DNA from 4 places in the Priestia sp. YIM B13491 genome. Region 2 is predicted to be linked to each of the others. Evidence: riboswitches for the same ligand, from Rfam matches in the RefSeq annotation. Region 2 holds a riboswitch; each other region holds the start of a gene.
What was found. A riboswitch is a leader RNA that binds a small molecule or an ion and turns the genes downstream of it on or off. The one in region 2 is predicted to bind cobalamin.

Region 1: it holds a riboswitch for cobalamin, as region 2 does, so the genes downstream of both, nikA (nickel ABC transporter substrate-binding protein) here and ACFX4E_RS23145 (HoxN/HupN/NixA family nickel/cobalt transporter) in region 2, are expected to answer to the same signal.
Region 3: it holds a riboswitch for cobalamin, as region 2 does, so the genes downstream of both, ACFX4E_RS00075 (ribonucleoside-diphosphate reductase subunit alpha) here and ACFX4E_RS23145 (HoxN/HupN/NixA family nickel/cobalt transporter) in region 2, are expected to answer to the same signal.
Region 4: it holds a riboswitch for cobalamin, as region 2 does, so the genes downstream of both, ACFX4E_RS11660 (cobyric acid synthase) here and ACFX4E_RS23145 (HoxN/HupN/NixA family nickel/cobalt transporter) in region 2, are expected to answer to the same signal.

The regions. Positions count from the first base shown of each region.
Region 1 covers NZ_JBHZOR010000009.1:98,269-106,384, forward strand. Annotated here, with positions in the region: gene rarD (EamA family transporter RarD) at 1-553, shown strand, start outside; partial or broken gene ACFX4E_RS23940 (TatD family hydrolase) at 620-1,389, shown strand; gene ACFX4E_RS23945 (lmo0937 family membrane protein) at 1,422-1,559, opposite strand; gene ACFX4E_RS23950 (YfmQ family protein) at 1,753-2,196, shown strand; gene ACFX4E_RS23955 (CitMHS family transporter) at 2,340-3,641, shown strand; gene ACFX4E_RS23960 (GNAT family N-acetyltransferase) at 3,953-4,480, opposite strand; gene nikA (nickel ABC transporter substrate-binding protein) at 4,552-6,093, opposite strand; cobalamin riboswitch at 6,237-6,427, opposite strand; gene ftsZ (cell division protein FtsZ) at 6,430-7,434, opposite strand; gene ACFX4E_RS23975 (tautomerase family protein) at 7,794-8,116, opposite strand, start outside.
Region 2 covers NZ_JBHZOR010000008.1:89,851-97,966, forward strand. Annotated here, with positions in the region: gene ACFX4E_RS23120 (lipase family protein) at 1-402, shown strand, start outside; gene ACFX4E_RS23125 (DinB family protein) at 429-917, opposite strand; gene ACFX4E_RS23130 (type 1 glutamine amidotransferase domain-containing protein) at 1,553-2,077, opposite strand; gene ACFX4E_RS23135 (DoxX family protein) at 2,383-2,805, shown strand; gene ACFX4E_RS23140 (M20 family metallopeptidase) at 2,876-4,006, opposite strand; gene ACFX4E_RS23145 (HoxN/HupN/NixA family nickel/cobalt transporter) at 4,269-5,066, opposite strand; cobalamin riboswitch at 5,200-5,382, opposite strand; gene ACFX4E_RS23150 (organic hydroperoxide resistance protein) at 5,488-5,907, opposite strand; gene ACFX4E_RS23155 (undecaprenyl-diphosphatase) at 6,060-6,653, opposite strand; gene ACFX4E_RS23160 (ABC transporter ATP-binding protein) at 6,800-7,732, opposite strand; gene ACFX4E_RS23165 (ABC transporter permease) at 7,734-8,116, opposite strand, start outside.
Region 3 covers NZ_JBHZOR010000001.1:13,227-21,342, reverse strand. Annotated here, with positions in the region: gene ACFX4E_RS00080 (ribonucleotide-diphosphate reductase subunit beta) at 1-561, opposite strand, end outside; gene ACFX4E_RS00075 (ribonucleoside-diphosphate reductase subunit alpha) at 578-2,821, opposite strand; cobalamin riboswitch at 2,955-3,140, opposite strand; gene menC (o-succinylbenzoate synthase) at 3,420-4,523, opposite strand; gene ACFX4E_RS00065 (o-succinylbenzoate--CoA ligase) at 4,527-5,990, opposite strand; gene menB (1,4-dihydroxy-2-naphthoyl-CoA synthase) at 6,073-6,891, opposite strand; gene menH (2-succinyl-6-hydroxy-2,4-cyclohexadiene-1-carboxylate synthase) at 6,908-7,717, opposite strand; gene menD (2-succinyl-5-enolpyruvyl-6-hydroxy-3-cyclohexene-1-carboxylic-acid synthase) at 7,721-8,116, opposite strand, start outside.
Region 4 covers NZ_JBHZOR010000003.1:158,287-166,402, forward strand. Annotated here, with positions in the region: gene ACFX4E_RS11650 (ABC transporter ATP-binding protein) at 1-301, opposite strand, end outside; gene ACFX4E_RS11655 (FecCD family ABC transporter permease) at 298-1,356, opposite strand; gene ACFX4E_RS11660 (cobyric acid synthase) at 1,563-3,089, opposite strand; cobalamin riboswitch at 3,182-3,361, opposite strand; gene ACFX4E_RS11665 (YdcF family protein) at 3,509-4,072, shown strand; gene ACFX4E_RS11670 (APC family permease) at 4,130-5,701, opposite strand; gene ACFX4E_RS11675 (nitroreductase family protein) at 6,127-6,774, opposite strand; gene ACFX4E_RS11680 (SDR family oxidoreductase) at 7,340-8,089, opposite strand; gene ACFX4E_RS11685 (DHH family phosphoesterase) at 8,115-8,116, opposite strand, start outside.

The DNA.
Region 1 (8,116 bases), on a different contig from region 2:
TGTCTTAAAAGAGAGATTAAGCGGGGCTCAAATTTTTGCATTTATACTAGCAGCGATCGGGGTATTAACACTCAGTCTTCATTATGGTGTGGTTCCTTGGATTTCGCTTAGTTTAGCTCTTACTTTCGGATTATATGGTTTGGCAAAGAAAAAGATTAAAGCTGACTCAACAATCGGATTAACTCTTGAAACGATGGTCATCTCCCCTATTGCATTAGCATATATAAGCTACCTCACGTTTCAATCACACTTGCAGTTTTTTGATTCTTTTTCAACAAGTCTTTTATTAATGGGAAGTGGAATGGTCACAGCTTTACCACTCTTATTATTCACAAAAAGTGCTAAAAAAGTATCATTATCAATGCTTGGTATTCTTCAATATATTTCACCAACATTATCTCTGCTAGCAGGAGTGATTCTGTACCATGAATCGCTAACAAAAGCTCATGTTATTGCTTTTAGTTTTATTTGGTTAGCTCTTATTGTTTATACGTTTTCATCTATTGCTAAATGGGGGAACAAAAAACAAATAAGAAATAAAATGGAGGCCTAACAGAATCATACATTCTCTTACGTATTATTTCTAAACAAATTGGGCTGAAAGGAGCGAGCGATATTTATGAAACAAATCATTGACGCTCATATTCACCTCGATCAATATGAACCGAAAAGCTGGAAAGACATAGTAGAGAAGGATCCTTCGTTACAAGCGCTTATTTCTGTATCTTCCACATTACAGTCTTGCCAACTTAATCAAAAAATCAGCCAATTGTATTCTTGTGTGAAACCCGCCTACGGATTTCATCCTGAACAAATGCTGCCTTCTTCAAATGAATTAGCGGAGCTGTTTGCCTGGATTGATCAAAACAATGAAGAAATGATAGCTGTTGGTGAGGTAGGTCTACCTTATTACTTAAGTCAGACCTATACTCTTTCTCTAGAGCCCTATTTGGAGCTGCTTGAAGCTTTTATTATTCATTCAAAAAAATGGGGAAAACCGCTAATTCTTCACGCTGTATATGAAGACGCTGAAATTGTGTGTGACTTACTAGAAAAACATTCCGTGTCTAAAGCTCACTTCCACTGGTTCAAAGGAGCTAAAAAAACCGTTGAACGAATGAAAAACAACGGTTACTATATTTCAGTTACACCTGATATTGTATATAAGCCTAAAATCCAAGCGCTTGCCATGGAATACCCTCTTGATTACTTGATGGTCGAAACAGATGGTCCGTGGCCATTTGAAGGACCTTTTCAAAACCAGATAACGGTTCCATCAATGATACATCAGTCCGTTGAGGAAATAGCACGTCTCAAAGGAGTTTCTGGAACGGAAGCATATGATTTTTATATCGAAATACGTCTTGTTTTTATAATCTCTCCACATAAAAGGCCTTTCCCTAAGGAAAGGCCTTTTATATCTAAATTCGTTTCACAAGTTTTACGATTAGCACAATCACTGCAATGACAAGAAGAATGTGAATGATGCCGCCGCCAATATGAAAAACTAATCCTAATAACCAAAAAATAAATAAAAGTCCAATAATCGTCCACAACATAATTTTTTCTCCTTTTTTATATGTAGTATTTGTTATAATTTTATATTTCCCTAAATGTGCATAAATAAACGCATTTCATATACATCTTTTCACTGAGGAAGGTTCACATAATGTACAAAAAGCAATCATGTTCTCTGTGGTAAAATAAGTATGTAATCTTATTTCATTTAAACTATAGCGGAGATGATTAACTATGACATGGATTGTATTACTTTCCATCATTCTTGTAAGTGCACTCAAAATATTAATAACGTGTCTTCCAACTCCAGTGGTCAAATGGCTTATGACTAAATTTCAATTACACCCAACACTTGATGACCACAACGTTACTGTCACAGTTGATGGGAAACATTTAGAAGGCAAAGACAAAATGCAAGTGATTGATTATTTTAATAAAGCAACCTTTTTAAAACAATATTATGTCCATGAAGGAAATAAGGACTATTATAAACACCTAGAAGACAGTGAAACTCCACTGGTTATCGATACGAAAAAAGGAAAAAAAGATGTTCGATTATGCGTATACAGTTATGATGATCATGTCGATGTCGTAAAACAGTATAAAAAGAAAATTATTGCTTACAGCCTGCTGTCTGATCACCTTCAAAAGCAGTCCATAACAGCTGACCTAGCTTAAACCAGTCGCCTATAAGGCGGCTTTTTTAGCTTTTAGTTTTAGTTTGAAGCTATCTTATTTAAAAATACCAAACTTTAACAGTAATTCTAATGCTATAATGAAAATTAATAGAATTTTCTAACTTTTTTAAGAGGTGATGGATAATGCTTTCTTTGTTAGGGTTTGGAATGATTGCGACTTTTCTATTTCTTGTCATCAGTAAACGCTTGTCCGTGGTTGTTGCTTTTATTTTTGTCGCTATCCTCTTTGGTATAATTGGAGGTTTTAGTGCTGATATGGGCGATATGATGATGAATGGTATTTTAAAAGTAGCTCCTACGGCCATTATGATCGTTTTTGCTATTTTATATTTTGGACTAATGATTGACGTCGGTTTATTTGATCCTATGATTTCTCGTATCCTAAACATTGTGAAAGGCGATCCTTTAAAAGTCGTAATGGCAACTGCCGTTATTACAATGCTTGTTGGCTTGGACGGAGACGGCTCTTCTACATTTTTAATTACAGTTTCCGCCTTGCTTCCTTTGTACACAAAACTGGGAATGAACCGACTAATACTGGCTTGTGTTATTAGTTTAAGCGCAGGTGTTATGAATATGATTCCTTGGGGAGGTCCTCTCGTAAGAGCCGCAGCAAGTTTGCAATTAGAAGTATCAGATCTATTTAATCCTCTTATTCCAGCTATGGCAGCGGGATTGATGTGGACTTTATTTTCAGCATATCTACTAGGAAAGAGAGAAAAAGCGCGCTTAGGAACTATTCATTTAAAAGGTGCATCAATGGCATTTGCTGAACAGCTTTCAGTTCATGAGACCCCTGGGAAGCCACCTAGACTCTTTTGGTTTAATGCCTTATTGACACTGTGCTTAATGACTCTCTTGATCATAGACATACTCCCTATTCCAATTTTATTTGCTATTGCTTTTGCCATTGCTTTATTTGTTAATTTTCCTCATCCAAAAGAACAGCAGGAAAGAATCTTAAGTCATGCAAACAGCTTTGTAATGGTTAGTACGTTGGTTTTTGCAGCCGGAATCTTTACAGGCGTTTTTACAGAAACAAAAATGATGGATGCCATGGCTAATACCATTGTCAGCCTCACTCCTGAATGGCTGGGCTCTCACCTTCCCTTAGTTGTAGCAATAACGAGCCTTCCTCTTAGCTTTGTATTTTCACCTGATGCTTATTATTTTGGCATTTTACCTGTTATTAGCCATACAGCAGCTAATTTTGGTGTAGACCCTGTAGAAATAGGACGAGCAGCTTTATTGGGACATTCCACAACTGGGTTTCCCCTATCTCCTTTAGTACCTGCTACTTTCATTCTGATTGGGCTGGTTGAAGTAGATTTCGGGGAGCATCAAAAGTTTCTTTTCAAGTGGGCCTTTGGGACAACTATTGTGATGACAATTACAGCCATTTTAACGAATGCTATCTCCCTTTAGACTCTACCATAAAAAAGGAAGCCGACTACCATAAGGCAATCGGCTCACACATGTAGGATATTGATTTAACACTAACAAAGTACAACACAACACTAGTAATTATATAATATATTTCATTATTTTGAAAGCGATTTCATATATATTTTTAAAAATATTTTGTTATTTGTTTTTCATAGAAAAAAACCACGTTTCAGCCAATTCGAAACGTGGTTCTTTTCTGTAAGGACTTGCCCTACAGGCTATAAATGTAAGTAAGCTCATTATAGCATGAGCTCTTATCTAGATTCTATGGTAATTACTGTATAATATCGTTACATTACGACCGGTTGTATTTTTCTGTCCATGTGCAGCGTATTCCATGGCTCATCCTGTTCAGCAAGCCTTTCGATAAAATCTTGTGAAGTCCAGAATGGAATAGCCCCCGGTAAAAAAGGATGAGTATGCAGATACAACGTGTCATAAAAATGACTTTGAGCAAATTGTTCCACTGCCTTTAACAGCTGCTGTCCAATGCCTAGACGCCGATATGCTGGATCGACATAGCATTTTACAATCTCGGCTGCAGTTTTATGTTCATATCGCTTTTTTAATGCATGAAACCTTCCATCGTAAGCGTATAAACCAATTGTTCCAATTACTTGTTGATTTTCCGTGACAGCTGCAAAAAAAGCAGCGCCTTTCGCTTGAACATAATATTTATTAAAATGAAGCAAATCCACAGGAAGCTGATTTTTTTCCATCATAGGAAATAGCTCATTCCGCATATTCATGACAAACTGAATCACTTCCGCATCCTTTTCTTTTACTTCTTTAATTTGATACGTTTGTACTTCTTGCACGTTTACTGTCACATCCTTTTATCTATCATTGTATACTTTCTCGTTTTCCTACAGGAACAACACAATATTGACTATGGCGTTACGTCTAAATGCTGAGTCAGCATATAATACTCGCTTGGATTTGTGGTCCAGTTTTTCACTTTTTGATTATAAGCAACAACAATGTTTGGATATACAATCGATGACGTCAGCATTTCCTCATTAATCAAAGCGGTTGCTTGCTTAGCTAACTGATCTCGCTTTGCGTCATCTACTGTTGAATTTAACTGTTCTATCATTTTTGTTAGCTTATCGTCATCAATCCGGCTGGCATTTAAACCACCGCCCGGCAAATAGTTCGTACTTAAATAATAGCTTGCATCTCCTCTAGGTGCAGTGATAAGACTGTACAGTGCTAAATCCCAATCGTCTTTTGCCATTACATATTCATCGCTGTCCTCAACGAGATGAATCTTAATAGTAATTCCTAACTCTTTGGCATTAGACTGTATAAGCTGAGCAATCAAAGGAAGTTCTGGTAGAGAGCTGTATGTGACAAGAGAGAGCGATAGTGGCTTTCCATTTTTCATTGGTTTGTCATTTTTGATTTGATAGCCTGCTTTCTCTAAATATTTTTTAGCAGATGGCATACCTCTTTGCTCATTAGCATTATTATCAGCAAAAGGAAATTGAGGTAAAAATGGACCTCGAGCTGCTGCCGCTTGATTGTTCATGATGCTGCTGACAATTTCTTTTCGGTTCAGTAAGGTATCGATAGCTTTTCTTACATTTTCGTCTTTTAATGCGTCATTGGTTTGATTATAAAGTAATAAATGTGTACGCACACTGGGTACTCCACTTACCTTAAAAGACGGATCTGTTTGTAAAGTGCCCAAACTTTCTAAAGGCGGGCGATAAATAATATCCGCTGTTCCGGACTGAAGAGCCGCAACGCGCGCATTAGCATCTTCGTTAAATGCAAAGATCGCATTTTTTAATTTTACTTTCCCATTCCAATAATGTTCATATCTTTCTAACTTCACTTGATTTCCTTGATCGAAAGTCAAAACTTGAAATGGACCTGTGCCAATAGGCTTCTTAGCTATATTAGAAACATCAACATCTATAATAGCTGTGTTTGGATGTACTAACTCAGAAGGAAATTTAGGCATTGGTTCTTTTAATGTAATTGTCAGCGCATGACCGTTCGCTTTCATTTCTTTAATATTTAAAGCGTTTTTCATCGCATAACTTTGATCTATCGTTCTTTGAAGAGAAGACTTAACGGCATTTGCATCTAGCGCTTTACCATTTTGAAACGTAATATTCTTTCTTATCGTAAATGTCCACGTAAGACCGTTATCTTCCGTTTTCCACTTTTCAGCAAGCCAGGGCTTTATTTTTAAATCATTGCTGATTTTAACAAGCGTCTCCCCTACTCCCGCACGAACTGCTGTATAATTATCATCCGTATGAGGATCAAGCGTTGCAGATGTAAAATTAAATAAAAACGTCACACTTTTATCCGTTTTCTTTTTTTCTTTTATACTTATGCTCTCTTCATTAGGAGCACAAGCAGTGAGGCAAAGTAACACAAGAAATATCATAGATACGAGTTTTTTATTATTTATCATTGATTTTTCCACCTTCTATTTTAATACACAAAAAAAGCACTTCTAAAAAGAAGTGCTTGTCTTCAATACAAATTCAGATAAACGTATCCCTTGTTTATCTTATTTTTGATTCTGCCAAAACACCTCCCTATCCTCGTAGGTTATTGTGTGCTGCGATTTATGGCAGGTCTCCTGGCTTCAAGTCATTGCCTTATACCGCCTTCCCGTCTCTAAATAGACAGTGGCTTTTTGACATAAGGCTCCTTGTTACAGTGGCGGGACCGCTCCGGATTTGCACCGGATTCCCTTTTAAGGCAATTGAAAAACAATTGCCACCATAAAAGCTGGTTATTTAATTTAGTAGCGTGCTCTTGAAACTCTAGAAGTAGAAGCTGATGGTGAAACATCTTCATCATCAAATCCAGTGGCAATAACGGTTACCATCATTTCGTCCTTTAAATCTTCATTAATCACGGACCCAAAAATCATATTTAAGTCCTGATCAGAAGCAGACGTGACAATATCTGCTGCTTCCTGTACTTCGTAAAGACTCAAGCTGCTGCCGCTCGTAATGTTCAACAGCACGCCTCTTGCTCCATCAATCGATGCATCTAGCAGCGGACTAGAAATCGCTTTTTTCGCCGCTTCAATTGCCCGGTCTGATCCAGAAGCTCGTCCGATACCCATAAGCGCAAATCCTTGATTAGACATGATTGTTTTTACATCAGCAAAGTCAAGGTTAATCAGCCCCGGAACAGCGATTAAATCTGAAATACCTTGAATACCTTGGCGAAGAACATTATCTGCTTCACGGAATGCTTCAAGCATAGGCGTCTTTTTATCGACAATTTCAAGCAAGCGGTCGTTTGGAATCACAATAAGGGTATCTACCGATTCATTCATCGCAGTAATACCGCCTACTGCTTGCTTCGTACGTTTATTTCCTTCAAACTTGAACGGGCGAGTGACTACTCCAATTGTTAAAGCATTTAGTTCACGGGCAATTTGGGCAATAACCGGAGCTGCTCCAGTACCGGTTCCTCCACCCATGCCAGCTGTTACGAATACCATGTCTGCGCCTTGCAGTACTTCTTGAATTTGTTCTCTGCTTTCTTCGGCTGCTTCTCTTCCCACTTCTGGATTAGCTCCTGCACCTAATCCTCGCGTTAATGCAGCACCAATCTGCATTTTTACATCTGCTTTAGATAAGTTAAGCGCCTGAGCATCCGTATTAACGGCAATAAATTCTACTCCTTGTACACCATGTTCAATCATACGGTTAACGGTGTTATTTCCTCCACCGCCGACTCCAATTACTTTAATTCGCACTAGTGGCGATACATCTGCATCAAATCCAAACATTCTAAGTTCCTCCTCAATGATCAAAATTACTTTCTCTTCTTATCCGAAAAAACACGTGAAGAACCTTTTACTCCTATGTTTAACGCGTAACTGTTCTTTTGTTTTACAGATTTTATACATTTCTCTTTTAACCTTTAAATCTTTACATCTTTATGTAAATTTATTGTTGTTCTAAAATTAGTACGCCGAACTCTTTTATGGCTTTTCCACTCAAAACGGCATATAAGCTTATTGTATCATTCATTTGACAGATGTCTGTATTTAATTTTGAGTAAGATGTGACTAAGAGAATAATATTTTTAGAGACAAAATGAGAAAAAGCCCTTAGAAATAAGGGCTTCTCTAGATAATAAACCGTTTTATAATTTCCCAGTTAAGAATTGAGCCTCTCCCATGCCAAAGCTCCAGTCAGCATTACCGTTTTCAACAATCGAAATCATAATGTCGTTTGGCTGAATGCCGCAGCTCTCTCCAAGCTCTTTTACAATTAATCTGTAAAGAGCTTGCTTTTGCTCTTCTGTTCGCTGTTTACTCGTTACACTTATAATAACCAAATCCTTGCTTCTCTCAAAGCCAAGACCTGTATCTTCAATAATCATTTCATGAGCAGGATGCTGATGTACAATTTGATAACGGTCTCGCTCCGGGACGCCAAAGGCTTCTAGCATCGCTCGGTGAGCAG
Region 2 (8,116 bases):
TATCAGTCCCTTACCCCCAAGCCACTTTATATAACAGGGCATAGCCTAGGTGGTGCACTCGCGGCTCTTCATGCCTTAGATGTCGCCACAAACGCATCTTTTCCGGAAGTTACAATGTACAACTACGGAGCTCCTCGAGTAGGTGATCCTCAATTCGTTCAAACATACACAAATCTTGTTTCAAATAGCCGCTGTTTTGTTAACACGACGGATACGGTTCCTAAAATCCCCCCGAAGCGCCTTTATTCCCCTTCCACCAAGCAAACGATTTATTATGATCAAGATCCTCTGCAACTCTCGTTTACCATTCAAACAGGCTCTACCGTAGGGAACCATAATCCCCAAACATATAGTGTTGGTATTTGGATGATGTCGGATTATCCTATTTTGGTCCAAAAATAAAAAAACAGGCGGACTGCCTGTTTTTTTTATGCACCAATTGCCGTTTTGATTTCTTCTATTTGTTCTTGATGACGCTTTTCATGATAGCCAATAAAATCAATCCACTGCTTTAAATCCATTAACCCAAACACAGGGTGTGGAAATGATTTTTGCTTTAGCTTGTCTTCACTTGCTGTTTCTTCTAGCTCTATTAAAGCCGCTCTCGATTCTGCCAGCTTACTCTTCATTTCTTCTAATGTCTGCTTTTCATTAGAAGGCGTAACTTGAGCCGGTGCATCTACTTTTCGCGCACGGTCTACCGCTAAATGAAACGGCTTATCTTCAGTCGGCTGATCTACACCGTTTTCTAACTGATCTTTCACACGTGAAACAATCATGCGCTCCATCAAATATAAATGTTCTAATACTTGCATAACGCTCCACGTATTAGATGCTGGCTGTTGATTTAATTGTTCATATGTTAATGATTCTACACTGCTCAATACATCATTTCGAAACTGTTCATTTTTATTCATTTTTCATCCTCCTCTAGGATTCCTCTAGCTTATCGTATCAAAAAACTCTTCCATATAAAAAAGATATCCCTTTCTTTAACCATGTTTTAGCTGCAATTGTTTCACGTGAAAAAATTGCATTTTCTATTTGACATAGATCAACTGAGGTGTTATATTTAGATTTCCGGCTTTTCTTTAAGAGCTGGACATAGTGAAAGTAACTTGAAAGGATGTATCGTACAATGCAAGGTAAAAATACTGGCATTCGACACATGTCTTTGAACAAAACTTATTCACACTGGATCGGCTTCGGAGCCGTAAGGATGCAAGAGAGGTAGGGCTTGCGTCGTTTAGGTTAATCGATCATGTGGAAAAACAAACCGCGGCAATGGATGAAATCCATGCAAGCACAATCAATGCTAATTGTGCCCTAACAACAACGAAACATACAAAAACCGTAATCATGGATTTTATAAAGAAAGTAATCATTTTGTTTTTACACTTGCAGAAAGCAAGTTACTGATAAGAAACACGAACAAAAGCGAGCAGATGCATCTGCTCGCTTTTTTAATGATTGTTTTTTATTTGCTTTATCATTTCTTTTTTAGCGGACCTTACAAAAAAAGCCAAAACCAGTATGGTTTCGACTTTTTTTCTTATTGCTCTGCTAGTACATCAGCAAATGCTTTTGCATAAGGAGGAAGGTCTGGCGGGCGGCGGCTTGAAATGATGTGGCCGTCGATTACGACTGCTTCATCATGCCAAATAGCTCCCGCATTTTCCATATCATCTTTGATTCCTGGCGTACTTGTTACGTTTCGGCCATCTAAGATTTTCGCAGAAATTAATACCCATCCTGCATGGCAGATTTGGCCGATTGGCTTTTGCTGTTCATCCATATGACGAACCATTTCAATTACTTCAGGATAGCGGCGCAGTTTATCCGGCGCCCAACCTCCAGGTACTAAAATAGCGTCATATTCAGCTGGATCAACATCTTTAAACGCGTAGTCCGATACGGCTGGAACACCGTATTTCCCCATGTACGTTTCGTTTGCTTTTTCTCCAACTAAATGTACTTCTGCTCCTTCTTCTCGAAGACGCATCACTGGATACCATAGTTCTAGATCTTCAAAGTCTGCACTAACAAGCGCAATAACTCTTTTATTTTCTAAGCGCATCGTAACACCTCCGCCATCAGTATAGCATGTTGGAGAATAAGATTGAAAATAAGGGACTAACTTGTACATAATTAAAGGATTTTTCAAGTGCCCTTCAGAAAATTTTCGTATGCCAAATGGTCTAATTTTATATTTTCACTTGACTGGGGGCAAACATCACACTACAATGTGTAGTGTGATGTTCATAATGTTGTAAAATTATCCAAATCAGAAAAACTTTCTGATTTAATTGCTACATTTATTTTTTCGGGCTTTTACACTACATAACGTAGTGTTTTTCAAATACACTTAAAGGAGGAAGTAAAGTGAATAAAAACGTCGAAATTGGTTCACTTATTATTCGTTTAGTATTAGGTTTTACATTTTTAGTACACGGCTTTCAAAAATGGCAAGGCGGGATTGAAAATACAGTAGGGTTCTTCGATAGCTTAGGAATTCCTGGTTTCATGGCATATATTGTTGCAACCATTGAACTTGTAGGTGGGATTCTTATTATTCTTGGCCTAGCAACAAGAGTCGTAGCTGCTTTATTTGTGGCAGTTATGCTTGGCGCCATTTTTACAGCCAAGCTTAAAAGCGGATTTGTTGGCGGGTTTGAGTTTGATATTGCCTTGATTGCCATGTCTGCTCACTTATTTCTTGCAGGAAGCCAGTTCCTTGCTCTTGATGCAGTGGTATTCAAAAAGAAAGAAACTGCCTTTTCTCTTCAAGAAGAAAGCAGTAAATAAAAAAAAGAAAGCTTATACTCTCCCAATATAAGCTTTCAGATTAGTCCCCGCCGTTTGAGGCGGGCTTTTTTTATATTTGCAGTAGCAAATTCGCAAATAAAGAAGAACGCTCGGACAACGTATCAATTTGAATATGTTCATATTCCGCATGTATTCCTTTTCCGCATGCTCCTAATCCATCCAACGTGGGAACACCAATGGCGGCTGTAAAATTGCCATCACTTCCGCCGCCCACAGCTGCTTCTTCCAATTTCATACCCAGTTTGGCCGCGATTGATTGAGCACATTCAAATAGCTCTTCCGTTTGTTTAGACTTGACCATCGGAGGACGATTCATGCCTCCCGTTACTTCGAGCTTAATCCCTTTTAGAATGGGGGTTAAATTCAAAATAATATCCGTCATGCGTTTTGCTTCTTCTTCTGTAGAAACACGTAAATCCACGTGCGCTTCTGCATATTCCGGCACTACATTTGTACCGCTTCCTCCCGTAAATGTCCCAACGTTCACCGTTGTACCTTTTTCATAATCTGTTAAGCCCTGCAAGAAAATCACTTGGCGCGCCAGCTCTTCAATAGCATTGATTCCTTCTTTGTGGTGATTACCCGCGTGTGCTGCTCGTCCCCATACTTTCACGGTAAAAATCCCCGCTCCTTTGCGCGACGTTTTTAACGCACCTGAACCCGCCACCGCCGGTTCCGCTACTAGCACTGCTTCACTTCTTTGCGCTTCTTCTTCAATGTATTTTTTAGAAGAAATTGACCCAATCTCTTCATCCGAATTGCAGAAAAACACAATTTTTTTATCCAGCGGTAAGCCAAGCTCTTGAATGGCTTTAATCGCCCATATAGATTGTACAATGCCGCCTTTCATGTCTAAAATTCCCGGACCGTACAGCTTGTTTCCCTCTGTTCTTAGACTCAGCCTTCCCTTTTCCCACACCGTGTCAAAGTGACCGATGATTAAAAGCTGCTTTTCTCCTTCTCCAATCGTAAATTTCAAGTGGTTTCCTACTTCTTTTTCTTCTATGATTTCGTACCCTACCCCTAAACGCTTTTGAAACAGCTGCGTTAAATACTTTCCACACTGATCTACTAACTCTTTACTGTAGGACGGTGATTCTTTTTTCACAAATCCCACTAAATCTTCGAGCATCTCTTGTTCGTGTTCTTTTAAATAACTAAACACGCTTTGTTCTACCATTACCTGACTCAAATCAATTCCTCCTCTAGAAAACCCCTGCTGCTTGCATTAAATGCTTTTATTTATCGTACGTATAACTATGTTCTACGTTTCACATAACGACCTTAAATTATCCTTAATTATAATGGTTTTCAGACAATTTTCCATCCTTTAAATACAGATAATACTTTAACTTATTCATAACCGACCGAAAATAGCCATAAACTTCAACAAATTCATACAAAAAAGCTTCAATCTTCAACAGATTAAAGCTTTCGTTTGACTAATTGACATTTATTTTAATATTTTTCCCTTTTGACTTCACACTCACAAAAACAAACATAGACACTAAAAAAATAAACAGAATAACGCCAACCATTTCAAAGTTTACTTCGGCCCATGGGTTAAAGAAAGTGAATGCTAAATAGAACGACACACCATACGCGAGGACAACAATAACCCAGCCCATCAAGCGGGAAGCAGATTGTCCAAATTTACTCGATTCATTTACCATTTTGTGTACAATCATCGAATCGATTGTATCTGTAAGCATCATGCCAAACATAAACACTAGTCCCAACAAAAGCGGCGTATACTTGCCTGCGTTCCCTACAGCTAGAGACCACACGGCCGTTTGACTGACCGTTTCGGCTGCTAAAGCGAACAATGCCCCTACAAGAATAATTAAAAAAGGATTCGTTGTTCCTTTTGCGATTTTCGGAATAAACTTCCCTTTTAATCCGCTCAGCTGAAACTCTTCTTCTTTATTTTTAGTTCGAAGCAAATGATATGTGTTTAATGTTCCAATCAGAAAGAGAGAGATAATGGATACCCAAGATGCAAAATGATCGAAATATGATGGAAACGTAAAATTCTTCATCACCACGCCCAGCACCCCGGCCGTGACGGCCACCATTCCTCCATGACCTAGTGAAAACAGCGTTCCGACCCAAGGGGCAAAACGGCTGCCCATTCTCCAATTATATCGGGTCTGGCCGTCAATAAAAGCTAAGTGATCTGCATCCAATCCGTGCCTGATTCCTAATAAAAAGACAAGTAAAAAAACTGATAAACCTTCCATTTCCTACACTCCTTTTTTTAAAATAAAACGTAAAAAAGCCTCAATTCTATAGAAATTGAGGACGTGTCGGCATATGAAAATAAACAGCAATTGCTCACTGCGTACCTTGATACACCGCCTCTTTCCTAGAAGAGTCAAGTGTACAGAATAGGTAGGTCTCCTGGCTTGAGATCATCATTTTCTACCGCCTTCCCCGTTTTGAGTGACGATAAGATAGAAAACTCCCTGCTTACAGTGGCTGGACCGCTCGAGATTTGCACTCGATTCCCTGTTACCTCTTACGCTATGTAAGAGCACCTAAACTGTGCGAATGATTCATTTTCTTCCTCATTATACTAGTACCGCTTACAAATGAATAGAGAAAATTCAAATAAAAAAGCCCTGCTAAGCTTTACATGCTTAGCAGGGCTTTTTAAAGCAATTAAACTACTTCTACCGTTACGTCTACGTTGCCGCTGATTGCTTTTGAATACGGGCAGTATGAGTGAGCTAGGTCTACGTATTTTTTCGCTGTTTCTAAATCTAAGCCTTCAATATGAGCTTCAAGCGCTACTCCAATTTTCACTCCTTGATCAGCTTTATCAGGAAGCAGCTGAACAGTAGCTTTTACTTCACTGCTTTTGATTTCTACGTTATGTTTTTTCAACATAAATTCTAACGCGCTGTTGAAACAAGCACTGTATCCAGCTGCAAACAGCTGCTCTGGGTTTGTTGCTGTTGTTGCTTCTCCACCAAGCGCTGGAGGTGTTGCAACGTCTAAGTTAAAGATGTTATCTAAAGAGTGAACTTCTCCTGTTCTTCCACCTGTGTTAACGACTGTTGTTTCATATAAAGCTTTCATGTATAAACCTCTCCTCTTTTTCATTAATTTTATTAAAAGTTTTTTGTTTATCGTTTCTGTGATTTAATTGTACACAATTTAATTTTAAAAAACAAGTATTAAATACATTAAAAATTCCCCAATAAAAAAAGCCGCGTATTTGCGACTTTTTCTTAATAATATTGAGACTGTTCGTCATAAGCTGATTTTCGAAAAATAGACAAGTTGGTAATAGCTCTCATCAGTTTCGTATTAAAAATAACATAATGAATAAACAGCGCCAGCACGCAGCCTAAAACGGCTCCTGTTAACACATCGAATGGATAATGAACGCCAACCCATACGCGTGAAAAGGCAATGAGTACGCCCATGACAACCCACATGCGCCCTGAACGTTTGAAATGCAGCCAAATGGTAAAAGTGATAACTAATGCAGATGTAGCATGATCGCTTGGAAATGAAGAATTTGCGGCGTGATCAATAAGCTGATTCACGTGGTGAGAGATAAACGGACGATCTCGATAAGCAAATAAACTAATCACTTTATTGATAATGACTCCTGTGGCACAAGCACACAAAGCTTGAAATGCTACAACACGGCTGCCGTTTTTATTAATAAGTAAAAACAAGCCGAGTAAAACGATAAGTACATACTGGGCATAATCTGCAAAGAATACCATCAGCGAATCTAGAGGCTTTACGTGTGAGGCATACTGATTCACCGCGTGGAAGATGGTATAATCTACTGAATTAATAGCTGATAACATAATCGAAATCCTTTCTTATTTTTAAATGTCATTAGCTATCTTATCAGTTTCTTGAGAAAATGAACATGTTTTTGTCAGAAGCTTCCTAACTGGTATTTATAAATAATGTATTCAGACTGAGTAGTAAACCAACGGACTTTCGCCCATTAACTCACCTGTGAGTGATCCACAATATTTTTTTGCAAAAAGATTTCCTCTAAAGAAGGTTCTTCGACGTGAACTTGATAAATGTCGATGCCACATTGAATCAATTCGCGAATAATAAGAGGAATATTTCTTTCTTTTTGAAGCATCACTTTTGTGTACATGTGATGGTATTCAACTTCGGGACTCAACGTACGGAAAAACTGTTGAATATATTCTTTATGACTGCTTGGGTAGGGATCATGTTTAATCATCACCGTTTTTTTCGCTTGATATTGAAAGCGCAGCTCTTCCATTGTACCTTCTATTAAAATGATCCCATTTTTCATAATCGCTACACGTGTACAAATCTTCTCAACTTCATTTAAATTATGAGACGTCATAAAAATTGTCTTGCCTTGATTTTGGAGTTCTCTTATTAGTTCATGAATGTGAAGAGCAGATTCAACATCTACTCCAGAAGTTGGTTCATCTAAAAAGATAAGATCTGGGTCTGCTACAATTGCTTGAGCAATTCCTAACTTCTTTTTCATTCCAAATGAAAACTTTCCAACTTTCTGATGCTCATGTCCTTCTAATCCTACTTTCTTCAGTACAATACTACAGTGTTCTTTCGAAAAACGATGTCCGTTTATCTTTAAAAAATAGCGCAAATGATTGAGCGCTGTCATCTCATCATAAAAGTTAGCATAGTCAGGAAGCACACCTATTTTCTTCTGAAGCTCTAAATCAATATCACTCTGTCCCAGCAGCGTAAATTCTCCTGCTGAAGGAAATGAAACGCCGGTAAGCATATTAATAAATGTAGACTTTCCTGCTCCGTTTCTTCCTAAAAATCCGTAAATTTCCCCTTGTGGTACCTGTAAATTAATACCGTTAACAACTGTTTTAGATCCATATTTTTTAGTTAATTTACTTGTTTCAATAGCATACATATTATACTTCTCTCCTTTTAAAACTCCAAAGTGCCGTACATAAACAAAGTGCTGCAAAAATAAGAAGAACTGTTAGATACCCTTTCTCCAGCTTTAAATAGTAGTAGGGTGTCACATACTTAAACCATGCAATGTACGCTTTTGATGAAAATATGCTCCACACGCTCAGTACCGGTAGAACAAACGATAAAATAATTGATAAAAACATAGTATGAGTTGGGCTTGGCATTAAAGCTGAAAGCATTAAAATAAATGAAATGATACAAACGGTGAATAGCAGGCACTCTAAAAATATATAAAAAGAAAAATGATGCGAAATAAACACAATCAGTAGAAATGAAATAGAGATACAAACAAGCCAGAAACAGCAAATACCTAAGAATT
Region 3 (8,116 bases), on a different contig from region 2:
AAGGCCTTCTAAAATAACATCATATACCATAGACTTCAAAAAGTTTTCAACCGTTGCTTCTTCGCTAAATGCTTTATATCCGTTTGTAATAAAGTCATTTCGAGCGCGAAGCTTTTCGTCTGTGCGCCAGTATTCAAATACTTCATCTTGTTTTCCTTTTGGTACAAGACTTGATAAAACATATGAATACGAATGATTATGAACCACTTCTTGCTGCGCTAAAATAATCATTAGAGCATTAATCGAAGAATCGGTTACATAGTCAGCTACTTTGCTAGCATAATCTGATTGAATACTGTCCAGTAGCGCCAGCAAGCCAATAATTTTAAAAAAACTCTCTTGTTCGTCAGCCGTTAACTGAGGGAACTGCTTAATATCTTGACCCATATTAATTTCAAACGGCGTCCAGAAGTTAGCTAGCATACGCTTGTATTTAGGGAACGCCCATGAAAATCGGACGTCATCCCAGTTTAGAATATTTGAGCTCTTGCCGTTGATGATTCCTGTCGAACGGTTCGGAGCTGTTTCGTTCATTAATTCTCGTTTTAACATGCTTGTCATCAATTATTCACTCCTTTTAACTATGACAGCTTTCACATTCTTCAATGACTTCACTTGATGTTGAACGTACGTAGTAGGTCGTTTTTAACTTTTCTTTCCATGCCGTCATATGAAGATCCAGCAGCTCTTTTGCTCGGATATCATTTTGCACATATAAGTTGAATGAAATGGATTGATCAATATGGCGCTGGCGCTTGGCGTTTTGCTTAATGCTCCAGTGCTGATCAATTAAATAAACGGACTTATAATACCAGTTTGTTGCTGGTGATAAATCCGGTGCCGTCACCGGGATTTTATAGTTTTTCTTTTCCTCTGAATAAAACTTACGGAAAATCGGATCAATACTTGCAGTAGAACCCGCGATAATAGATGTTGATGAATTAGGTGCTACAGCCATTAAGTAGCCATTTCTTATCCCATTGTTTTGAACTTCGTTACGCAGTTCACTCCACGCTTCGCTTGTGTATTTACGTGTTTCAAAATAAGCGCCTGACTCAAAATCTGAGCCTTTAAATAATGGATATGCACCTTTTTCTTTAGCTAAGTTCATGCTTGCCTGTACGGTTAAGTAAGCGATTTGCTCATACAATTCATCGCAATATGCTACCGCTTCATCTGTTTCCCATGCTATTTTCTTTAAGGCAAGCAAATGGTTCCAACCAAATGTGCCAAGCCCTACTGCGCGGTACTTTTGGTTTGTTAGTTTTGCTTGAAGTACCGGCAAATCATTTAACTCAATAACGTTATCAAGCATGCGTACTTGAATTGGAATTAAACGTTCAAGCACATCTTCAGTTACGGCTCTCGCTAAGTTGATAGAAGAAAGATTACATACAACAAAATCGCCCGGATTCTTTGTAATAATAATTTTTCCGTCTTCCGTAATTTCCTCTGTTACGACCGTTGTGCTTTGGTTTTGCGTAATTTCTGTACATAAGTTGCTGCAGTAGATCATGCCCTCGTGGCGGTTTTGATTAGCTCGGTTAACCGTATCACGATAGAACATATAAGGCGTCCCCGTTTCAAGCTGCGAAAGCATAATGCGCTTGAAGATTTCAATAGCAGGTACTGTCTCTCTTGAAAGCTGTTCATTATTTACACACTCAGCGTAACGAGTGCGGAACGAACCGCTGCCTTCTTCTTCATCATAAAAATCTTCTAACGAGTAGCCCATCAGCGTACGAACTTCGTGAGGATCGAATAAGTGCCAGTCTTCACGTGCTTCTACTTTTTCCATAAACAAATCTGGCAAACATACGCCAGTGAATAAATCATGCGTGCGCTGGCGTTCGTCACCATTGTTCAACCGCGCGTCTAAGAATGAAAAGATGTCTTTATGCCATACGTCTAAATATACGGCAATAGCCCCTTGTCGTTGACCTAGCTGATCGACACTTACAGCCGTATTATTTAGCTGTTTCATCCATGGAATTGTTCCTGATGATACGCCTTTAAAACCTTTTATATCACTTCCTCGGCTTCTAATATGACCGAGGTAGACACCAATTCCGCCTCCATTTTTACTAAGCGTGGCCAAATCTGTATTGCTATCATAAATACCGCGTAAGCTGTCATCAATCGTATCAATAAAGCAGCTAGATAGCTGTCCGTAGCTCTTTCCTGCGTTTGAAAGCGTTGGTGTGGCAACCGTCATATATAGACTAGAAAGCGCCCAGTACGCTTCTTTTACTAATGCTGTTCGATTTTCTTTCTTTTCTTGAGACATCAGCGTCATAGCAATGATAAGAAAACGTTCTTGCGGTAATTCGTATACGCGCTTATCATGTGATGTCGCTAAATAGCGATCTGCTAATGTCAACAATCCAATGTATGTAAATAAACGATCGCGTTCAGGAATAATGACTGAAGCAATTTCATTAATTTCTTCTTCTGTATATGTTTTTAATAGCTGTTTATTATAAATGCCGATTTTTGTTAGTTCTTGAATAAGCTGATAAAACGAACCGTACTTCTCTTTTTTATCATAACCTCGGTTGTCCGCTGCTTTTCGATATAGTTCGTTTAAGTAGACGTCTGCCGCTACGTACGTCCAATCTGGTTCTTCCATTGAAATACGCTCTAAGGCTGCTAAAATTAGGACGTTTGCAACCTTTTCGTCCGTCATATTTTCCTTTACTGTAACAGTTTGAATAACCTTTTCCTCATACAAAGAAAAATCAAGCTGCGTAAATTCATTTTTTAAACGTTCAATATATGCAGTTAATTCATGTAGAATTGTAGGCTTTAATGTATTCACCATAAATATGGCTCCTCTCTTCACTTCAAAATAAAAAATCGCTCACCGTACCTCGGTGAGCGAATAGAACGAAGATAGAAGAAGACACTAAGTCTTTTCTCAATCCTCGCTCTACCCTCTCACCTCCCGAAGAAGATAAAACGACATAAAAAAGGCAGGTCTCCTGACTTATGCTTCTTTTTACTTTAAGGCCTTCCCATGATGTTTACTCACAGTGGATCTCCTTATTTCATCAGCATTCACAGTTGCGGGGACAGCTTTGGATTTTCACCAAATTCCCTTTTAAGTCTTTTTATCAGACACCTTTTTCACTGGAAAACACAAAATATAGTATTTTATTATCGATTTCAAAACAACATATTGTGTTATGTTATAAACACATTATATAGGACAACTTAGAAAACTATCAACCTATTTTCAAAAATAATTTTGTTTTTTACGATAAAACTCTTCGACTTTTTTCATCAAACTATTCCATCATAACATGTTTTGACACGCTTGATAGAACAATGTGCTCTTTTTAAAAAATTTGTCCTATTTTTCTACTAAACATTGACAACCTCAATAAAAAAAACCGTTTTACATAAAAAACGGTTTTTAATTATTGGTATTCTTTTTCAAATGCTGTGATTGTTTTGATAAAGTTTTTATCGATATCGTATCCTATCCCCGGTTTTCCCTTCACCTTTATTACTCCAGCTTCTACCTCTACTTCGGGCTTAATAATATCTTTTTCCCAATAGCGAGATGACGCAGAAATATCACCTGGTATCGTGAAAGAAGGCAATGTCGCAAGGGCGATGTTATGAGCTCTTGAAATCCCGGCTTCTAACATTCCGCCAACCCAAAGTCTTACACCATACTGGGCGCACAAATCATGAATTTGCTTTGCTACGGACATTCCGCCAACTCGACCGATTTTCACATTGATAATCTTACAGCTTCTTTGTTCAATTGCATGACGTGCATCTTCATAGCTCACAATACTTTCATCTAAGCAAATTGGCGTCTGCATTTGCTTTTGTAACAATCGATGATCAAGGATATCATCAGAACTTAACGGCTGTTCGATCATCATTAAATTCAATTCATCTAGTTTCTTCAATGAATCACTATCGCTTAACGTATAGGCTGAATTGGCATCAGCCATAAGAGGAATGCTTGGAAATTCATCTCGAATTTGTTTCAGTAGCTCATAGTCAGCACCCGGCTTAATTTTCACTTTAAAGCGCTTATAGCCATCTTTCATGTAAGTCTTTATTTGTTCTTTCATTATGGAAATATCATTTAAGCCAACTACCACTCCAGCTTCTACAGCAGACCTTACTCCTCCAATTACTTCAGATAACGGTTTGTTCTGCCGCTTTGCATACAAATCCCATACAGCACAGTCTAAAGCTGCTTTAGCCATGTTATTTCGCTTTAGAGGTTTGAATAACTTTTGAACATCCTCTGGTTTTTGAAGCTGCTGATGAAGAAGCGAGGGAATTAAAAAATCGTCTAACATATGAAAACACGTCTGAATCGTTTCTTCCGTATACCAAGGAGATGAAAAAGCAACTACTTCTCCCCACCCTGTAAATCCTTGTTCATCTTCTACTTCAAGCAAAATCAATTCTCGATCCTGCACTGTACCATAGCTTGTTGAAAAAGGAGAAAGAAGCTTCATGTCAATTTTATAAAGATGTACTTTTTTTATAATCATCGATTAGCTCCCTTTCTGTATGAACGATGATAGCTTCCGGCGTATGATTTTATTAGAAGCCGTTCGCGGCAGCTCCTCTACTCGAACGAAATACTTTGGAAGTTTGTACTTTGCTAAAAATTGTTGAATGTGTAAAGATAATTCTTCATCTGAAACGTCTTCGTTTACAACAACACATGCAGCTGGCACTTGTCCCCATTTTTCGTCAGCTACTCCCGTTACACCGGCCTCTTTAACAGCGGGATGCTTCAACAAAACATTTTCAATTTCAGCTGGATATACATTTTCTCCACCTGAAATAATAAGGTCTGAACGTCTGTCTAACACATATAGAAAGCCTTCTTCATCCACTTTCCCGATGTCTCCTGTATAGAACCAGCCTTGTTGAATTGCTTTTTCAGTAGCTTCAGGTTTATTTAAATATCCTTTTGTAACATTTGGACCTTTAACAATAATTTCTCCTGCTTCGCTGGTCTCATTTCCTTTTTCATCTACAATTTTCATTGCACATGGAAATAATGGTTTACCTGCTGATCCCAGTTTTCGCAAACTATCTTCAGGTGAAAGCGTAACGAACTGTGAAGATGTTTCTGTCATTCCATACGTTTGATAAACAGGAATTTCTTTACTCACACAAGCCTCTAAAATAGTAAGCGGTGCAGGTCCTCCTCCTAAAAGCATGCATCGAAACGTATGCGGATATTTCCGTTCCCCTAACTCATCGAGCATGTTGGACAGCATGGAAGCGACAACCGAAATAATCGTTACCCCTTTGTTTTCAATCGCTTCATTTACTGCTCTTGCTTCAAACCGTTCTTCTAAAATGATTTTCATTCCGTAAAAGACGCTCCGCATTAAAATAGATAAGCCGCTAATATGAAACAAAGGAACCGCTATAAGCCAGCAGTCTTTTTCATTTAACCCTAAATTAAGCGCTGAGCCAACGGAACTCCACCAGTGATTTCCATATGTCTGCAGCACTCCTTTTGGATGACCTGTTGTTCCAGACGTATACATAATGGTGAATGTGTCCTCGAGATTCCACGTTTTTTGAAAACCTGTTTCTGCTTCTGGAGAACTTTTTAAAGCAGGTAAAGTAAGCTGAGTAATGGAACTTTGGAATTCTCTCATTAAAAATGTTTCATCCGCAATAAGCAACGACACGTTTGCATCTGTTAGCTGATAATTAATTTCTTCATTTGTCAAACGCGTGTTGACGAGCAGCAACCGGGCGCCAATATAAGAAACCGCATGTAAAATCTCAATAAACTCCACTCTATTTTTCATGTATAAAGCAATGGTATCGCCTTGCTTTACACCGTTAAACGAAAGCTGCTGTGCTACTTTTTGAACACGTTTATGAAGCTCTTGAAACGTAAGAGACGTTTGCGGTGTTTCTACCGCCACTCGATTTGGCGTCAAATATGCTCTTTGCATAAGCCCATTAGGAATCGTTTGGCTACTCATGAATTTCTCTCCTTTTTATACTGATTAACTAAATTAAATTGAAAAAACAGCCTGATGATAATCACCAAGCTGTTTCAGCTGTTTAAGGGAAACGTGGGAACTGTTGGAAGTCTGGATTGCGTTTTTCCTTAAATGCATCGCGACCTTCTTTTGCCTCATCGGTTGTGTAATAAAGAAGCGTTGCGTCACCCGCAAATTGCTGGATACCAGCTAAGCCATCCGTATCAGCATTAAATGCTGCTTTTAAGAAACGAAGAGCGGTTGGACTTTTTTCTAACATCTCTTCACACCATTGAATTGTTTCAGCTTCAAGCTGTTCTAATGGAACGACCGTGTTTACTAATCCCATGTCTAGTGCTTCTTGAGCGTTGTACTGACGGCATAAGAACCAGATCTCACGCGCTTTCTTATGACCTACGATGCGAGCTAAGTAACCAGAGCCATATCCTGCATCGAAGCTTCCTACTTTAGGACCTGTTTGTCCAAAGACTGCGTTATCCGCTGCAATTGTTAAGTCACATACAACGTGAAGAACGTGGCCTCCGCCAATTGCATAGCCTGATACCATCGCAACAACCGGCTTTGGAATTACGCGAATTAAACGCTGTAAATCTAGAACGTTTAGACGTGGAATTTCATCTTCTCCTACATAGCCGCCGTGGCCGCGAACTCTTTGGTCTCCGCCTGAGCAAAATGCTTTATCCCCAGCACCTGCTAATACAATTACTCCAACGCTTGCATCGTCACGAGCATAAGCAAATGCATCGATCAATTCCATTACTGTTTTTGGACGGAATGCATTGTGCACTTCCGGACGGTTAATCGTAATTTTAGCGATTCCGTTATATGTTTCGTATAAAATGTCTTCATACTGACGTACTGATGTCCATTCAACTGTCATCTTTATTTCCTCCTAATTATGTAGTAGCTAAGAACTCACTTACTATTCTACCAAAAATCTCGGGTTGTTCCACGTGAATTGCATGGCCTGTCCCTAAAATAATTTTAGAAGTAGCATTTGGTATTAATGTTTGCATTTCTTTGGAAATTAAACAAAACTTTTGATCTACTTCTCCTGTAATAAGCAAAACCGGCATCACCAGATCGTCCAGCTTCTCCCAAAGGGACGGCTGGACTCCTGTCCCCATTCCTTTCAAACTGTTGGAAAGGCCGATCTCTGTATGAGAAAGTCTTTCTTTACGCACCGCTTCTTGGACATGACGAGGCAATTGCTTTTGAGAACGAAAAAGAGGGATTTCCTCCCAATAGTTCACAAACTCTTCAATCCCATTTTTCATAATGCGGCTCGCCAGCTGTTCATCTTTTTCTTTTCTTAGCTTTTGTTCTTCTCGTGTTTTTAAACCAGGCGATGCGCTTTCTAATAACAACTTTTTCACAAGGTGTGGATATAGCTGAGCAAATGAAAGAGCAAGTCTTCCTCCCATCGAATATCCGATTACATTCACCTGTGATAGAGATAGCTGTTGAAGCAGCTCATGCAGTGCTTCAACAACTGCTTCCATTGAATATGGTTTGATTTCTTTCGGAGCTGCTGATTGGCCATGACCAATAATATCAACAGCAATCACCTGATAGTCTTTAGCGAATTTCTTCATAAGGGTACGCCAGGTTTGAGAAGAACCGGTAAAACCGTGAAGCAGAAGCAGCGGCTCTCCTTTCCCCTCGGTGTGCACATAGTAAGATACACCACTTAATTGATACATCATTGCTTATTCCTCACCGTTTGACAAATTTATTTCCTCGGAAACAAGTTTCCACAAACTGCGATGAGTCTCTACATTTTCTGTACGAGTTGTACGAATCTCTACAACATGCAACCCGCCTTTTGCGAAAGCATGGTTCATTGCATGTCGAAATTCTTCCCAGCTGCTTGCTGAAGAAAATGTGCCATCATACAGACGAGTCGCATGCTCAAAGTTTAATCCAGTTGGCGTACCGAATAAAAATTCAAAGTGCTTTTCTTGTTTTGACTGCGGTAAAAATGAAAAAATTCCTCCGCCGTCATTGTTAACTAGCACAACGGTTAAATTTAAATTATGCATTTTAGCTGCCAAAAGACCATTTAGATCGTGATAAAACGATAGGTCACCAATAAATAAAACGGT
Region 4 (8,116 bases), on a different contig from region 2:
GTCCAAGTGAAACAATTTCTTGAACCGTAAATTCTAGCCCAATTTGATTTTCTTGCGTCATGACTGCAACTTTTTGCGCCAGTTGTTTTGGTGAATAAGCCTTCACTGACTTTCCTTCCACCTTCACTTCTCCTGATTGAATGGTTAATACATTCATAATTAAGCGAATAAGCGTTGTTTTCCCGCTTCCATTTGGTCCTAGTAAAGCGACAAAAGAACCTTTGTCTACGGTGAACGTGATGTCACGAACGGTCGGCTGCTGCTTATCGTATCCTCCTGTCACATTATATAGTTCAATCATGATATTCCTCTCTTCCGCATACGTTCTTTTACAAGGAGCAGGGTAAAAATCGGCGAACCAATTAAGGCGGTTACGACTCCAATAGGCAGTTCACGAGGTTCTAATATCGTTCGTGCCAATAAATCTGCTAAAACCAAATAACTTCCTCCAATTAAAATAGAAAGCGGCAGTACATGCTTATGATTAGCTCCCGCTACGAGACGCACTACGTGGGGGATAACTAAGCCAACAAATCCAATTGCCCCAGATACTGATACCGCAGCTCCTGTTAATACGGATGCACCTATTAAAATCATTCTTTTTTTCTTCTTTACGTCTATTCCCATAAACTGAGCGGATTGATCGCCAAATGCTAAGCCGTTCAGCTCTTTTACATGTAACAACAGCATAATTGTACCGATCAAAAAGAACGGCCCTAAAATTTGAATATGAGACCATCCTCTCATTGATACGCTTCCCATTAGCCAATATAAAACCTGCCTTACATCTTCTTCGGGAGAAAGAGCCACAATTAATGAAATAAGTGCGCTCATAAAGGATGATAAAATAATCCCCGCTAAGATGATGGTTTCATTGGCCAAATTGCCGCTTGCGAGTTTCGTAATACCAAAAACTAAAAGAAGAGTAATAAAACCAGATACAATGCCGACTACAGGCAGCGTGAAGATAGACAAACCAAAAATACTCCAATGAAAATAAATTGCCATGACAGAGCCAAGGGTTGCACCTGAGGAAACCCCGATCGTATAAGGATCAGCAAGCGAGTTTCTTAATAGCCCTTGAAAGGCAGCCCCTGCTATTGAAAGCGAAGCTCCTACTAAAAATGCCACCAGTACTCTTGGAAAACGAATTTGCCAAATGATTAAATCCATGTTTTCCGGACCGTGATATAAGGATAGCCCGGTAAGGTGACCAAGAATAATTTTGATTGTATCTCCTACGGTTAACGAAACTGTACCAATAAATACGGCCATAATTACCGAAGTACATACAATAAATAAACTGACTATGTATAAAATAGATGCTTTGTTTAAAAAAATACGTTTAAAAATCAATACGTTCAGCTCCTCTAGGAAACGAGGCGTGATGTTTTACATTACATTAACCATTCATTTTCCTGTCCATAAACCATGCTTCCACCATGCATTAAGTTGGAAACAATCATCTTTTCTTTGTTACGAGTGCTAGACTGTTGAACTTAGGCAACATAGAATAGCGTACTAAAGTTCTCGGTAAAAAAACAAGCGAAAGCCTCTACAAGCTATACTTTTTGTGTTTGCTCCGGGCTTTTATAGTTGTCTATTAACTCATATAGCTTTTCCATATCTACGGCTTCTCTCACATATGCTGCTGCTTTTGAAAAAGACTCCTCTTTTTGCAGGCGACTGTTGAATGTGTCCGTAATAGGCGGCAATTTTTTATGTTTGCGAATTTGATTAAGCAAAGCTCTGCGCAAAGAATCGTTATGAAACACATCATGAACATACGTGCCAATAACGTTGTCTTTAACCGTTCCTTCTTTTTCATGCTCTACCACTGCAAAAGCTTTCGTGGTGCTCTTAGAAACTGTCTTTCCCATATGAATTTCGTAGCCTTCAATCAAAACTCTTTCATTTTCTAACTGGACATACCCAGAAACTCTTTCTGTTTTTTTGCTGGTTGTCATAACGGTTTCCACTGGAAGCAAGCCCAGCCCTTTAATGGATTCAATCCGAGATTCTACTGCATCAGGGTCTGTAATTGTCTCCCCTAGCATTTGATATCCTCCGCAGATGCCAATGACGTGAACGTTCGTTGTGTTCAAGACTTGATTAATGGCTAGAGCCAGGCCGCTTTCTTGTAAAAACTGAGCATCTTCAATCGTATTTTTGCTTCCTGGCAAAACAATTAAATCAGGCGTACCTAATTGCGACGGCTTGGTTACAAGCCTCACGTGACAGTCTTCTTCTAAGCTTAAAGGATCGATGTCTGTAAAATTTGAGATGCGCGGGTACGAGATGACCGCAATATCAATTTCTTTTAACGGATTCACAAGCGTTGAGTAATTTCTAAGTGATAACGAATCTTCCGCATCAATTTCCACGTTGTTCATATAAGGAATAACTCCTAGCACCGGAACACCCGTGTATTCTTCAAACCACTTTAACCCTGGTTTTAAAAGTTCTAAATCTCCTCGAAATTTGTTAATTAACACCCCGATAACTCTAGACTTGTGTTCATCTGGAAGCAATTGAAGGGTACCGACTAGGCTCGCGAAAACGCCACCTTTATCAATATCTCCTACTAACACAACAGGCGCTTCTGCTATTTTTGCAACGCGCATATTTACGAGTTCCCGATCGTTCAAATTGACTTCAGCAGGACTTCCAGCGCCTTCAATCACAATTCGATCATAATGATTGGCAAGCTCTTTATAAGCTTCCGTGATAACGTTCAAACCTTCATTAAAAAATTCTTGCCGATACTGAAAAGCAAACATATTACGTAGCGGTTTTCCATGAACAACTATTTGAGATTCATGATCACGAGTTGGTTTAATTAAAATAGGGTTCATATTGGTTGTTGCTTCTACTCCAGCCGCTTCTGCTTGAATTCCTTGCGCTCTGCCAATTTCTTTTCCATCCATTGTAATGTATGAATTAAGCGCCATATTTTGCGATTTAAACGGTGCAGTTTGATAGCCGTCTTCTTTAAAAATACGGCAAAATGCTGTAGCAATCATGCTTTTTCCAGCGTCTGAGTGCGTTCCTTGAATCATAAGCGGTTTTCCTTTTTTCACTTTTTCCACTCCCTACCACATAAAAAAACCTTAACTGTAAAAGTCAAGGTTTGGTCATGCGCTCATTAACACATTGTCTTGACTTATTTCTCCCACCGAAAAATAAGGGGTTTTTAAAAGCAGGTCTCCTGGCTTATGCTTCATTTTACTTCTGCACCCTTCCTAGTTTGACTAGTGGGTCTTTGCAGGTTCATCCACATTTACAGTAGCGGGGGCTGCACCGGATTTACACCGATTTCCCTATTATCCTCCTTAGAGGCACTTTTAAAATTATTTATTCTTTATTGTAACGAATTTTATAACCATTCACAATAACGATTTTCTTCTATTATTATATATTACTGTGTTTATACTTATTTGGGTCTCGTATGCTATAATAACAATTATTTTCCAAACATCTTATGGAATAGCTAGGAAGGTGCTCACAGTTGAAGAAAAAAATCATTTATGTCTTTATCAGCGTGTTTGTTCTTTATATAGCAATCATATCTTTTTGTATGTATCAAACTGCTCACAAGTCTGTTCCACAAAACGCGGATTATGTGCTCGTTTTAGGTTCTAAAGTAGATGGTGATCAAATGTCTCCTAGTTTAAAAGAACGAGTAAAGACGGCTTTATCTTATTTACAAGCAAATCAACAGACAAAAGTTATCGTAACGGGCGGAAAAGGATCTGATGAAGAAATTTCTGAAGCAGAAGCAGCCTATCGTTTTCTGCGAAAAGAAGGAATTAAAAAGAATCGAATTATAAAAGAAGATCAGTCAACTTCTACTTTTGAGAATTTCACTTTTACTAAACAGAAAGTTGATATTCAACACAAAAAAGTCGTGCTTGTTAGCAGTGATTTTCATTTATTTCGCGCCTCTATTATTGCCAAACGTCAAGGCTTTGACGTTTATCCTTTAGGTGCAAAAACACCAAATTCAATTAAACTTCAAGCCTACTTTCGTGAGTATGCTGCTATTTTAAAAACATGGCTGTTTGATAAATAAATAGAGTAAGTACTCTACAAATAAAAAACACGGCATGAATTCATGCCGTGTTTTTTATTAATCATCTGTATCGATAACTGCTTTTGGTAAACCTGTGTATTTCGCCCAGTAGAAAATACCGAGTGAAACAAGAGCAATTAAAATTAAGTCAAGCGGGTTGCTTAGCACACCTTGTCCTCCACCAAATGAACCTAGATAAGAGATAACAAGCATAATAATATAATAAGCAACTAGCCACCAAGCAGATTTAAGCTGCTGTGCAAATTTTACAACGTCAGTTGGTACGTATCTCTTAAACGCTACGTAGATAACAACCATTAGAAGCTGTGATCCTAGCAGCCAAGAAATTGTCGTCCACCCTGACCAATATACGATGTATGAACAGAAAATAAATGAAACAGGAGCAATAACGCTCATGCCTTTTAATTTAAAAGGTTTTTTAAGGTCTTTTGCATTTACTCTGAATGCAGCAGCTGAAATTGGCGCAATCGCATAAGACAGAATAAGTGCCACTGAACATACGTTTACTAACGCTTCCCAAGAAGGAAATGGCAGTGTCCAGAATACGGACATTCCAAATGATAGCCATAGTGACGCACGTGGAATTCCTGTTTTCTTATCTACTTTTGAGAAACGTTTAAATAATGTTCCATTACGAGACCAAGCATAAACTAAACGAGAAGTTGTATTCATGAAGATGTTCCCGTTACCGCCTGGTGATAAAATAGCATCAAAAATAACAAGCGTTACTAACCAGCCAAGGCCTAAAATAAGTGCAATATCTTTAAATGGTAAAGAGAATTGCTCTTGAATTGTTCCCCATCCTCCTGATAGCATATCAGCCGGGATGTTACCAATGAACAATACTTGCAGTGCTGTGTAAATAATCGCTGAAAGTACAATACAGATAATGAGCGCGATTGGAATATTACGCTGCGGGTTTTTAACTTCACTGGCTACAGAAACAATAGGGTGAAGTCCTAGGTAAGCAAACATAACGCCACCTGTTGAAATGGCTGCTTGAATACCATTAAAACCAAACGGAGTAAAATCGCCAGTTGTAAAGTTAGCTGATTTAAAGTGATAAGCTAACACGACGATAATTGTAAGAGGAACCGCATATTTAAACACAGATATAATAACATTTGACTTAGCAAATGCTTTTACACTTACGTAGTTAATGATAAAAAATAGCGTTAATAACGCGAACTGAAATAACCAGCCGACTGTAGTAGGCGATTCAGAACCATGTTTAGTTAGACCAGGAAGCCAAAACGCAACATACTGACGTACAGCCGTTACCTCGATGGCAATCAAACTTGTGTAAGCAATAATGGTAATGAATGAAATTAAGTAACCCACTAAATGACCATGTGAGTAAACCGGATAACGGATAATTCCACCGGTACGCGGCAGCGCTGCTCCAAGTTCAGCATACACTAAACCGATAAGTAAAATGATGACTCCGCCAATCAGCCACGAAAAACTTCCGGCTGGACCAGCCTTTGACGCTACGTTACTAACCGCAAATAACCAGGCGGAACCAAAAATAGCCCCCATCCCAATTAACGTTAGGTCAAGTAACGATATTGATTTTTTAAACTTTCCTTGATTTCCTTGATCAGACATAATATCCTCCTTTAAAATTTCCACTCCACACATCTACGCCCTTGCGTCCGATATGGGATTCTTTACATCATCCTCCTCTTACTAAGACCTCACAAGTGGATATGTTAACAAATATTCTCTAAAAAACCAAGTTAAAAACTTTATTTTTTTGTAAAACATCGTTGAATTGCTTATGTATAGCGCATAAATTCCACAGAAGATTTGAGGACTACTCCTCCTATTTAACCGCATTTTTCTTAGGTTAAACATAAAAGAATATTCAAACTATTTACCGAAAAAAAGAGGCTGAGACATAACGAAATCAACCGCTAGAAGCAGTTACATACGCAACACCTAGGCTTGCCATACCAATAAAAAAATCCGAACGATTCATCGTTCGGATTTTGCTTCAACTAAAATAATTTTGTCCGTACCTCTTTTTTTGCTTATTTAAATACTTTTACACGTTCAGTTAGCGGTTGAAATTCTTTTTCTCCCGCAGGTGACACAGGATTACCAAATGGCATTTGGGCAATTAATTTCCATGAGCTTGGAATATGCCAAGCTGCTTTTACTTCATCGTCAATCAATGGATTGTAATGCTGTAAAGTTGCTCCTAGGCCTTCGAGCTCAAGAGCTGTCCAGATCACATGTTGCAGCATGCCTGATGATTGGTTAGACCAAACCGGGAAATTTTCGCTGTAAGATGCAAACTGCTTTTGCAGCCCTTCAACTACTTCTTGATCTTCAAAGAAAAGAACTGTTCCATAGCCGCTTCCGAATAAGTTCATTTTTTGATCCGTATCTGAAAAATTTTCAGCTGGAACAATTTTACGAAGCGTTTCTCTCGTAATATTCCACACTTTATCATGCTGTTCGCCAAATAAAACGACTACGCGTGCGCTTTGGGAATTAAATGCTGAAGGAGTATGTTTCACCGCAAAGTTAATAATTTCTTCAATTTTTTCTTCTGACATTTTTACATTTTTATCAATTGCATAAATAGAACGTCGGTTTTTAATTGCTTCATAAAAATCTTTTCCAACCTGTTGTTGATCACTTGATTTATCAAATAATTTATCTAAAAAACCCATTTTCCACACTCCTAATTGTTTGTTTTTTTTAAGCTTAAATTGCATGTTTATACCCTTCCCCCTGATAAAAGGAGATAAACAAGATATAATGAATTCTTATATCTCTAATTCGAGATATTAAACTAAAAAAATATTAATTGAAATTTAATTACTTTATGTAACTTACTTTACAATGATTATTATTACCTGTCAACAGAAAAATTATTTTTTTTTGTTGATCATCAAAAGAGGTTGAGACATAACGAAATGAATCCAATCTAAAATAAACAAATGGGATATATGAGCTGAACCGCTTTTGATACCGCAGTTGATTTCCGTGCACGACTTCGCTTTCCGCGGGCGGCCGCTGAGCCTCCTCGTCACTTGCGTTCCTGCGGGGTCTCATCTGTTCCGCTTTTTCCGCAGGAGTCTTCGTCGTGCCCTTCAATCAACTGCTAGAAGGAACGAAACAGGTGAAACCCGTTCACCGTAATAAAAAAACGAACCGCTAATCAAAAATTTTGATCAAGGGTTCATTTTTTCACTTCGTCTAAAATATTTTTATCTCAGCCTTTTTTATAGATACTTAATGTTCGTAAATCATCTTTCGCGTCATTCCCCCGTCTACTACGAGGTTAGTTCCTGTTACAAAATCATTTTCGGCGTTTGTTAAGTACATACACGCTCTTGAGATATCGGCTGGCGTTCCCACCCGATTAGACGGATGCTGCGTATGATCGATTTCACGAAGGCCATCGTAGTCAGATGTCTCAATCCATCCTGGAGAAATAGCATTTACCGTGATGTTGTCATCACTAAGTGAAATGGAAAGTGCATGAGTTAAAGCAACGATTCCTCCTTTTGTAGCAGCATAGGCTTCTGTATGAGGTTCAGACATTGTAGCTCTCGTAGAAGCTAAGTTTACAATGGAGCCTCCGCTTTCGTTTTTTCTCATCACCTTAGCTGCTTCGCGAGAGCATAGAAACACGCTGCGCAGGTTCGTATTGATAATATCATCCCATTCATCAATGGTTAGCTCATACGGTGATTTCCAGCGGGAAACGCCTGCATTATTAATCAAAATATGTATCGTTTCATACGTACTGACCGTTTTTTCAACGAGATTTAAAATGTCGTCTTCTTTTCGGACGTCTGTTTTCACAAAAATGGCTTCTCCGCCTTGTCTTTGAATAGCTTCTGCGTGACGCTCTCCTTCGGTTTCGTCCACATCTGCCAGTACCACTTTTGCTCCTTGTTTCGCGTATGCGCGGGATACATCTTTACCTATTCCGTTCGCAGCTCCGGTAACAACAACAACTAAATCTTTAAACGACATATCATCTCCTCCTTATACGCTTTATTC